3 regions of the Lysinibacillus sp. GJ-1 genome follow, and region 2 is predicted to be linked to each of the others. Evidence: a T-box and tRNA genes for the amino acid it is inferred to sense, from the RefSeq annotation. Region 2 holds a T-box; the other regions hold tRNA genes.
The links. The T-box of region 2 lies ahead of argS (arginine--tRNA ligase). A T-box ahead of a tRNA ligase gene usually reads a tRNA of that ligase, here a tRNA-Arg.
Positions count from the first base shown of each region.

Region 1: it has a tRNA-Arg gene. The T-box ahead of argS (arginine--tRNA ligase) is inferred to sense a tRNA for this amino acid. The anticodon was not compared.
Region 3: it has a tRNA-Arg gene. The T-box ahead of argS (arginine--tRNA ligase) is inferred to sense a tRNA for this amino acid. The anticodon was not compared.

Region 1 covers NZ_CP088912.1:3,868,193-3,871,481, forward strand. Annotated here, with positions in the region: gene LO754_RS19150 (amino acid ABC transporter permease) at 1-134, opposite strand, end outside; gene LO754_RS19155 (basic amino acid ABC transporter substrate-binding protein) at 229-1,023, opposite strand; tRNA gene LO754_RS19160 (tRNA-Arg) at 1,530-1,604, opposite strand; gene clpP (ATP-dependent Clp endopeptidase proteolytic subunit ClpP) at 1,910-2,497, shown strand; gene LO754_RS19170 (HPr family phosphocarrier protein) at 2,666-2,923, opposite strand; gene whiA (DNA-binding protein WhiA) at 3,036-3,289, opposite strand, start outside.
Region 2 covers NZ_CP088912.1:2,306,846-2,310,134, forward strand. Annotated here, with positions in the region: gene argS (arginine--tRNA ligase) at 122-1,801, opposite strand; T-box leader at 1,837-2,054, opposite strand; gene LO754_RS10980 (hypothetical protein) at 2,219-2,533, opposite strand; gene LO754_RS10985 (pyridoxal phosphate-dependent decarboxylase family protein) at 2,820-3,289, opposite strand, start outside.
Region 3 covers NZ_CP088912.1:3,434,989-3,438,277, reverse strand. Annotated here, with positions in the region: gene LO754_RS17015 (hypothetical protein) at 1-156, opposite strand, end outside; partial or broken gene LO754_RS17010 (SDR family NAD(P)-dependent oxidoreductase) at 241-982, opposite strand; tRNA gene LO754_RS17005 (tRNA-Arg) at 1,203-1,276, shown strand; gene LO754_RS17000 (DNA/RNA non-specific endonuclease) at 2,246-3,193, shown strand.

The sequences.
Region 1 (3,289 bases), 1.6 Mb from region 2:
AAACCTAATAGTAAGCCTAAAATAATACCACCAAAATAACCGCTGAGTGTTAAAATGATTGTTATACCTATACCACGTATAAACATATCACGGTAGTTCCAAACTATGTCCCATTGTAAATCAAAGATGTCCATCAGAACCCCTACTTTCCCATTCAAATTCTCTACTATTAAATCCCCTAGTAAATCAAATGAGCCGCTAGCATGATTCGGCTAACGGCATCGTTTATTACTTAAAGTCCTGACCAGTAATTTCTGCTAATTTACCATTGTCTTTAATTTTTTGTAGACCTTCATTTAATAGTTTTAATAACTCCGTATTGCCTTTTTTCACCATAAAGCCATAGTATTCTTTTTCAAATGCATCATCTTCAATTACTTTAAGTTTTGCATTTGGATTTGCCTTGATATATTCGTAAATAACTGCATTGTCACCAATTGTTGCATCTACGTTACCGTTTAACATTTCTTGAATAGCAACTGGTTGGTTTTCAAATGCCATGATGTTTGTACTTGCATCGCCTTGTAATTTTTTTGCTGCCATATGACCCGTTGCATTAATTTGTACTGAAATCTTTTTATCTTTTAAATCAGCTAATGACTTAATATCAGAATCTTCTTTTACAACGATTAATAATTGAGATTCATAATATGGTTCTGTAAAATCAAATGATGCTTTACGTTCTTCATTGATCGTAATACCAGATGCACCGATATGTGTTTCACCATTTTTAATTGTTTGGAATACTGGCTCCCAGCCAATGTTTTCCCATTCTACTTTAAAGCCCATTTCATCAGCAATCGCTTGCAAAATATCGACATCTAATCCTACAATATTGCCTTTATCGTCAATTGACTCGAACGGTGCAAATGTAGCCTCTGTTCCTACCTTATACACCTTGTCCTTCGCGCCACCATCAGCCGGTGCATCACCAGTAGATGTGTCTTCTTTAGCACCGCAGCCCGCTAGCACAAGCGTAAATGCCGCCACGATCATCAATAACGTCCAAAAACGTTTTTTCATAGTTTTTCCCCCTAAACATTTAATCATTTTCCGACCACTTCATTTTTCTCAATTCGGAAATGTTAGACTATTAGGTCAATTATAGTGTCAATAGAGTTGATATACAATACGATTTCGTATAAAAGTGATTATTTTTTCATAAAAATGAATTTTACTAAGCATAATGAAGAAAAATTATGTAATAAAAACAAGATACTTGTCACAAAATGTATACTTATGCAATTTTAAGATCGTTTTTATACAGATTTTAGATATTTTTGAGCACAAAAAAAGAATCCCCTCAGATAGGATTCTTCTTTTGGGCTAGCATGCTAGCCTCACGTTCGGTATGTTCACTAAAAAAAATTTTTGGAGTTGTTGCTTTTTGAAGGTTTAGAAAGGAATAAATCTGGGAATAATGCCTACGGGACAATATTCCCCCCTATTCCTCTCTTTCTCCCCTAAGCAGGCTGCTAAACTACTTATAGGAGAACGAGCTATAAAAGTATATCAAATAATCAGTAAAATGGCGCCCTCGGAGGGAATCGAACCCCCAGTGCAAGAACCGGAATCTTACGTGTTATCCATTACACCACGAGGGCAATTGAACATAAAAAAAGTACTCACTCTAAGGCTTTACGGTAAAGCATCATGTAGATAATCCTCATTTCAGAAGCATACCTGCAAAATAGTGTACTGTACTTTAACTTACGACCTTTCCATTATACAAACGTCTTGCCCATTTTTCAACTATAAATTTTTATTTTTGTTATATATTTTATTTCTTAATATCAGCGTTAATATTTGACCTTCCCTGACTATAATGTGTATGATAAGGTTACAACTGAAATATAATGGATGATTTCAGTAAAAGTATTCGAATTTAGTTTTTTAAGGAGGATTTAACATGAATTTAATTCCTACAGTTATTGAACAAACAAGTCGTGGTGAACGTGCTTATGACATTTATTCACGACTACTAAAAGACCGTATTATCCTATTAGGTAGTGCGATTGATGACAACGTTGCAAACTCAATCGTTGCACAGCTTCTATTCTTAGAAGCAGAAGATCCAGATAAAGATATTTCTCTTTACATTAACTCACCAGGTGGTTCGATTACAGCTGGTATGGCAATCTACGATACAATGCAATTCATCAAGCCAAAAGTACAAACAATTTGTATTGGTATGGCTGCATCTATGGGTGCTTTCCTACTTGCTGCTGGTGAACCTGGTAAACGTTATGCATTACCGAATGCAGAAGTAATGATTCACCAACCACTTGGTGGTGCACAAGGTCAAGCGACTGAAATTGAAATTGCGGCAAAACGCATTTTATTCCTTCGTGAAAAATTAAATGGTATTTTATCTGAACGTACAGGTCAGCCATTAGAAGTCATCTCAAGAGATACAGACCGTGATAACTTCATGACAGCTGAACGTGCGAAAGAATACGGCTTAATCGACCATATTTTTGTACGTAACGAACGCTAATTAGAAAAACCGCTAAGCTCAAATGGCTTAGCGGTTTTTTTAATGGGTGCTAGGCTCTCACGTAAGACATAAAACATCCGCTCACTAGCGCGAGTCGCAACTTTCATATGTGTCCGCCCAACGGCCATATCAAAAACCTCTAAGCTCTTGTGACTTAGAGGTTTTTGATTAGTCTTCCTTTTCAATAAGCGCAGCTAAGGATGAAACCGCTTGCTCTGCATCGCTACCTTCACTGCTTAAAACAACCTTCGTGCCTTTTGCAATGGCTAAGCTCATTACACCCATAATGGATTTGGCATTTACTTTTTTATCGTCTTTCTCAAGAAAAATATCAGCGCTGAAACGATTTGCTTCCTGTACAAACAACGCTGCTTGTCTAGCTTGAAGTCCTAATTTTAATTTTACCTGGACTGTTTTTTCAGTCATTCGCAATACTCCCCTTCACTACCGTTCATCTATTAGTATTATATTACCTCACTTAACAGCAGAAGAACAATAAGCGATTGTGCTTGCTTTCATATCGAATACGCATGAAAACTTAACCGCCTATCTTTTCACCTCTTCTTAATGCATCTGCTATTTCGTCTATTTTACGCAATCGATGATTGACTCCTGATTTACTAACCGTTCCACTTGATACCATTTCACCAAGTTCTTTTAACGTCACATCTTGATATTCCACACGTAGGCGTGCAATTTCGCGCAGTTTTTCAGGCAACTGATCCAAGCCAATGGAATTTTCGATAAATCGAATATTTTCTACCTGACGCAGTGCAGCACCTATTGTTTTAT
Region 2 (3,289 bases):
GACATCCGATTTCTTCTAGTCTTCTTTTAGCATTTTCTGTGCTTACCGTCAATATTTCATTATTTTTATATGCATCCTGCTTTATTTGTGCTTTTGGCACAATAAACTTAGAGAAGTATCATCACATATTTTTCGGTGCTTCGATTCCTAATAAAGCTAATGCTTCGTTTAGAATCATAGCTACACAATGACATAATGTTAAACGGCAACCTTGTAAGCGATCTTTTGCTAGAATTTTATTCGTTGCATAGTATTTATTAAACGCACGAGCTAATTGTAAAGCATATTTAGCTATGATGGAAGGATCAACTTGCTCATACGCGTTCGCAATTACGCGAGGAAATTGTTCAAGTAACAACAAGACCTGCCAAGCCTGTTGTCCTAACGGTTGGAAAGACACTTCCTCAAGTGGACCATCTGCTTTGTCTAAAATGGAGTGAATGCGTGCATGCGTATATTGGATATATGGGCCCGTTTCCCCTTCAAACTGCATCATGTCGGTTATAGAAAATTCAATATCATGGATGCGATTATTTTTTAAGTCATTGAAAATAACGGCACCTACACCAACCTGCCTCGCTACTTCTTCTTTATTTTGTAAATGTGGATTTTTCAGTTGAATACTTTGTTTTGCAGTCTCAATCGCTTCTGTCAATACATCATGTAGAAGAACCATTTTCCCTTTTCGCGTTGACATCTTTTTTCCCTCTTGAAGCATCATTCCAAAAGCCACATGACATAAATCTTGTGCCCAAGCGTAACCCATTTTTTCAATAACGTGAAATAACTGTTGGAAATGTAATGTTTGTTCATTGCCCACGACATAATAAATTTTTTCAGGATTATACTGTTGCTGTCGATAAAAGGCGGCTGCTAAATCACGCGTAGCATACAGTGTAGCTCCGTCTGTTTTCTTGATGATACAAGGAGGCATATCCTCAAGTTCAACCACATATGCACCTTCTGATAGTGTTAGTAGTTCTTTTGCTTGTAATTCTCTTACAACCGTTGCCATTTTATCATTATAGAACGCTTCTCCTTCGTAACGATCAAATTGAATACCTAACAGCTGATATAGTCCCTTGAATTCTTCTAATGATACCTCTCTAAACCATTGCCAAAGAGCAAGCGCCTCTTCATCTTGATCTTCTAACGCTTTAAATGCCGCTCGCGCTTGTACAATTAACGTTGCATCTTGTTGTGCTTCTTCATGAAATTTTACATAAATTTTCAATAATTCTTTAATTGGTGCTGCTTCAATTGCTTGTTGGTTTCCCCATAGATGATAAGCGACAATTAACTTTCCAAACTGAGTACCCCAATCGCCTAAATGATTGATACGAATAGCCTTATAACCATTTTTCTCTGCTAAATTGGCAAGCGCATTCCCTATAACAGTTGAACGTAAATGGCCCATTGAGAAAGGCTTGGCGATATTAGGGGAAGAAAAGTCGAATACAACATTGCCTTTACTTATCGGACTTGTTCCATATAATTTTTGCTCTATCATCATTTTACTTAATATTTGTTGCGTGATGTGAGGTTGATTTAAAAATAAATTGACATATCCGCCAACTAGCTTGACGGATTGAATTAATTCACACGTTACATTTTTTTGAATTTCAACTGCAATGGTTTGTGGAGATTTACTTAGCTGTTTAGACAGTTTAAAACATGGCAAGGCAAAATCACCCATTGCTCTATTTTTAGGTTTTTCAAGTAATGTTTTAATGTCCTCTACTGTTACTTGATGATGTAATGCGATCGCTAAACTTTTCGCAATTTCTGTTATCATATCCATTCCCTCCTCTACAAATAAAAAAGCCCCCGTCTCAAATAAGAGACGAGAGCATTGCATTCCCGTGGTACCACTCTAGTTGCCATTATTATGACCACTTTCAATTGATAACGGGGTGACGCCCCGGTATTCCCTACTAGTATTTCGGGAAACTTCTCCAAAGTGCGTTTCATTCAAACGATCTGCATTAGGCTCACACCATCCCTAACTCGCTTAGCAGCTCAAAATGAATTACTATCTTTTTCACAGAATGTATAATTATTAATTAATTTTGGAATATTTTACATGATTATATCCTTCAAGTCAACGTTGAGTTGGTTTAAGTAGAAAACGATGGACAATGTCAAACTGTTTCTAGTAAAGACAGAAAGCATTTTTCCTTCTGACATTAAGCTCACTCTTTCATTAAAAAATTATCCATTAGCGTAATTCAATTAAATTAGGTAGCTTTTCCAATACTTCTCTAAACTCTAGTAAGTCTTTAAAAATATATTGTTTATCAATTCCATTAAAGAAAGTATATTGCGCACGTTCGAGATTATCCGTAATTTCAAGGGAAATCGACACATGCGTTAAATCACAGTCAGGCAAATGACAGTGTTCTTCAGCAAACCATTTAACAAATACAGGTTCCGTAATCTCTTTTGTATAGAAAAGTAAATTTTGATCTTCATAAAATCTAAACTTAAAGCCCTTTTGCAATAACAAGTGTAATATTTGTTCTTTTGTCTCCATTGTTCATCCTCCTATAATGAAAGTATTCTTTCGCTTGTAACCGTTTTACACCTAGATTATACCAAAGTAAATATTACCAATTATATACATCTTTCTATGTTAACATTATTTGTTTGATTATTAAAATAATACACCTACTTTTACAAGTATAATACCTACAGCTAATAAGGTGTTTATATGCGTTTGGCCATAAGAAAAGAACATATTTTGATTTTCAAAACATGTTCTTTTTATATTAAATAAATACCTTTCATCTAAATGATACGAAAACAAATAGACAGCATCTTCAATTTTTGACAGTCTGTAGCTCCTTGCTTTTATTGACATCGGAAAGCATTTTGACAGAAATGGCTCTTGCGTACTTATCCAAAAGTGCAATCGTCTTCTTTATTTCCATATCGGTTGTTTCAGGATTAATCGTACAAATTCTTAAAACTACTTGGCCGTTTAAAATTGTCGTAAAGACACCGGCATAAGCACTACTAACCATTTTTCTCGAAATTTCTGTATTCACTTTATTTATGATTTCATCGTCAAAATGCGGTGGTGAAAATCGAAAATTGACGATTGCCAAGTTCGCTTTCGTTATAATGTTCCAATCCTTGTACTTTAATACTTCACTTTCTGCATATTCTGCTAGACGTATACCATGATTAATAAATTCCTCCATCTTATCCGACCCCAGAACTTGCAACGTGAACCACAGCTTTAGCGCTCTAGCTGGGCGTGTCAGTTCCATACCGAAGTCCCAAAAAT
Region 3 (3,289 bases), 1.1 Mb from region 2:
CATCGCCATAAAATCAGCCTCTGCTTTACTAATGCATCTGCGATGATCCTGTTGCGGCTGTAAAAAGTGCCGAATAGGCGCTGTATACTGGTTGGATGGAGCCGTATAGATGACGCTTAAAGAATTCCGGGAATAGCTGTTTGAATATGGAAACAATGCACATTCACTCCCTTAAAAAATTCATTCTAGTGTAGAATACTCTACACGATCCTTGAATGTGCAAGAATCCAGATGCGTCCATTATTCCTCATAGATCATTTTCTTTGTCATGCCTCCATCGACCGTAATATTAATCCCTGTGACAAATCGATTCGCAGGATTTGTTAAGTACAGACATGCTTGTGCAATATCTTCCGGCACACCAACACGCCCTACTAGATGTTGTTCATGATCGCTAGCACGTAGCTGTTCATAATCACCGGTTTCAATCCAACCAGGTGATATACAATTGACCGTAATGTTATCTGGACCGAAAGAGCGGGCTAATGCATGCGTTAACGCTACAATACCGCCCTTGGAAGCGGCATACGCTTCACTATAAGGCTCAGACATAAAAGCCCGTGTAGAAAGAAACAATCGAACCTCCAAGCTCATTTGTCCGCATGATTTTAGCCGCTTCTCTAGAACAGAATAAAACACTCGTTAAATTCGTTTGTAAAAGATTATGCCACTGTGCAACCGTAATATCATAAGGTGACACATGCTCAAACTTACCCGCATTATTAATTAAAATCGTAATCGTCCCAAAATGTTGGACCGTTTGCTGCATTAACGCAACAATATCTTGTTCTTTTGACACATCCGCCTCCACAAACAATGCCGAATACCCTTGTTCATTACACTCTTGCGCTAATTGATGCCCCAGCTCTACATTCACATCTGCAATTACAACCTTGGCACCACGCTGTGCATATGCACGCACAATCCCTTCTCCAATTCCTTGCGCACCACCAGTCACCACAACCACCGACTTTTCAAACATACACATACCTCCATTTTTGCTTATTATTTTAACAAAAAATAAGACAATGTAATGCAGTGAAATAACATAAAGAAAGCTATAGCATCATACAATAAATAGGTATATAATATTTTCAAGGCAAACCTTGCCTCCATAGTAAAATTCATGTTGACATTATGTAATAAAGGACATATAATAAATATTGTCTTTCCTAAGAGGTTTTTAGGAACACACACACCATGTCTCAGTAGCTCAGCAGGATAGAGCAACTACTTTCTAAGCCGTCGGTCGGGGGTTCGAATCCCTCCTGGGACGTATCAAGGTTCAGATAGAATAAGTTTGAACCAACTGAAAAGCGCTTCAAATCCTTTAATATCAAAGGTTTGAGGCGCTTTTCCTTTTTTTGAGAATACGTTAGAAAAGGATAGAAAATGAAAAGTTTCTACACATTTTCTACACAAGAAAAAGTATTATGAAGTCGCTTCTTAACTGTTATTACACTAAGCCGTTAAAAGGTTAAGTGTAACTATTCGGATTCAATTAGCCGAAGTCCTCATTAAACACTATTCTTGAATGCCATCCATCGTTCTTAATGAAATACTTTGTAATTCAGAATGGAATATATGTAAATTGGAAATGAAAATGTGTAAAATGAAGGGGCTGATTGTTATAGCGTTTTATGAAGATAAAGAAATTTACTGCTATAGTTGACGTAAAAAGACCTTATTTACACGTAGAGATTTGCATAAAAATATTGGAGTAGACAGTCATTGTAGTGAATGTTCAGGCATTTGGTTTGAGTGGCAAAATCGAGCCGTGGAGCGGGAAATGGAAAAGTGGATTGAATATTACCAAAGTGTCGTAAATTAACTTCAATAGAACCTCTAGGCACAGGTTATGAGTTCGATGTGGTATTTTAATTAGACTGTTTTCTTAAAGATTGTTGCTAAACAAAACCTTGAGAGGCAACAAAAAAACAGAGTTAATCTAACTTAACGGGTTTACTTCAGAGGTGCAAACAAGTAAATATCTAGTCAAAACGCACAGTGTTTGGCATATGAAATCACTGTGCGTTTTTTTTGTTAAATCAGGGTATTACACTTTATTTAATTTTTCACATATGGAAACGCACCCTAAATCACACTGATGGAAATAATTATTGTAGAGTATGTTAATTTGTACGTGATTTATATGGTGAATTGTATGGAGAAAAAGAAAAACAGAATAACATTATGTGATAAAATACAATTAAATGTCATTAAAGTAATTATAGGGAGACCTAAAATGAAAAAGAAAACAAACTATTTAGCCTTACTTTTAACGGTCATCTTTATGGTTGGTTGTACGAACGTAGAAGATGTATCCATTACAGATGGAGAAACAGATTCACAAGAAGTATCCACAGTTAATACAGATGAAAATAACAAAAAAGAAGAAATTATCACTACGGTTGTTGATGAACCTGTAGTAGAGGAAACACCAACCCAATCAAATAATGAATTGTTTTCAGAATACAAAATAATTGAAGTTGATGGTGGTAATTTGTCTGGATATCGTGAACCTAACGTCGTCGTTGACATTGGTTACGGAGACCGTGAATACTGGGCATTTACTAATGAATACGGGCAACTAGTACGTGTCCTTGCTGACGAAATCATTCTACAAGATGATAGTAAGGAACCTGTATTAACTAATGGCAGATACTATTCTGATGAAGCAAAAGTGCCTGGCGTCGAAAGTACGTTTCTAGATGAAGGACATGTAATTGCAGATTCTCTCGGAGGGGTATCGAATGCTTATAATATAACCTCGCAAAATAGTACCCTCAACCGACATGGTGATCAGGCTTATATGGAAGACGCAATCCGTAAAGCAGGTGGAGCTACTAATTTTGAAGCAATTATCACATATCCGAATACGGAAACGCAGATTCCTTCAAGCTATCAGTATACCTATACAATAAACGGAAATGTCATTACAGATTCATTTGAAAATGTGAATCCAGATGAAGTAAACGAATCTCTTGGACTAACCGGAAATAAGGAGTCCGAGTCCAAATCAGCAAGTTCTTCAACAAATGAAGGTGATCTTTCTAGTGTTGATACAAATGGTAATGGTATCGTGACAATCGCAGAAGCAAAAGTAGCTGGTTTCAGTATGCCAATAACTAGAGAACACTGGTTGTACAAATATATGCAAGATCGTGATAACGACGGTATTGTAGGTGAATAAGCCCCTAGAACTTTGAGGCAAAATAAATGAACGAAAGAACATTTTCCTCGTTGGATGATTTATAACGATTTGCAAATAGATGTCTGTACAGGAACA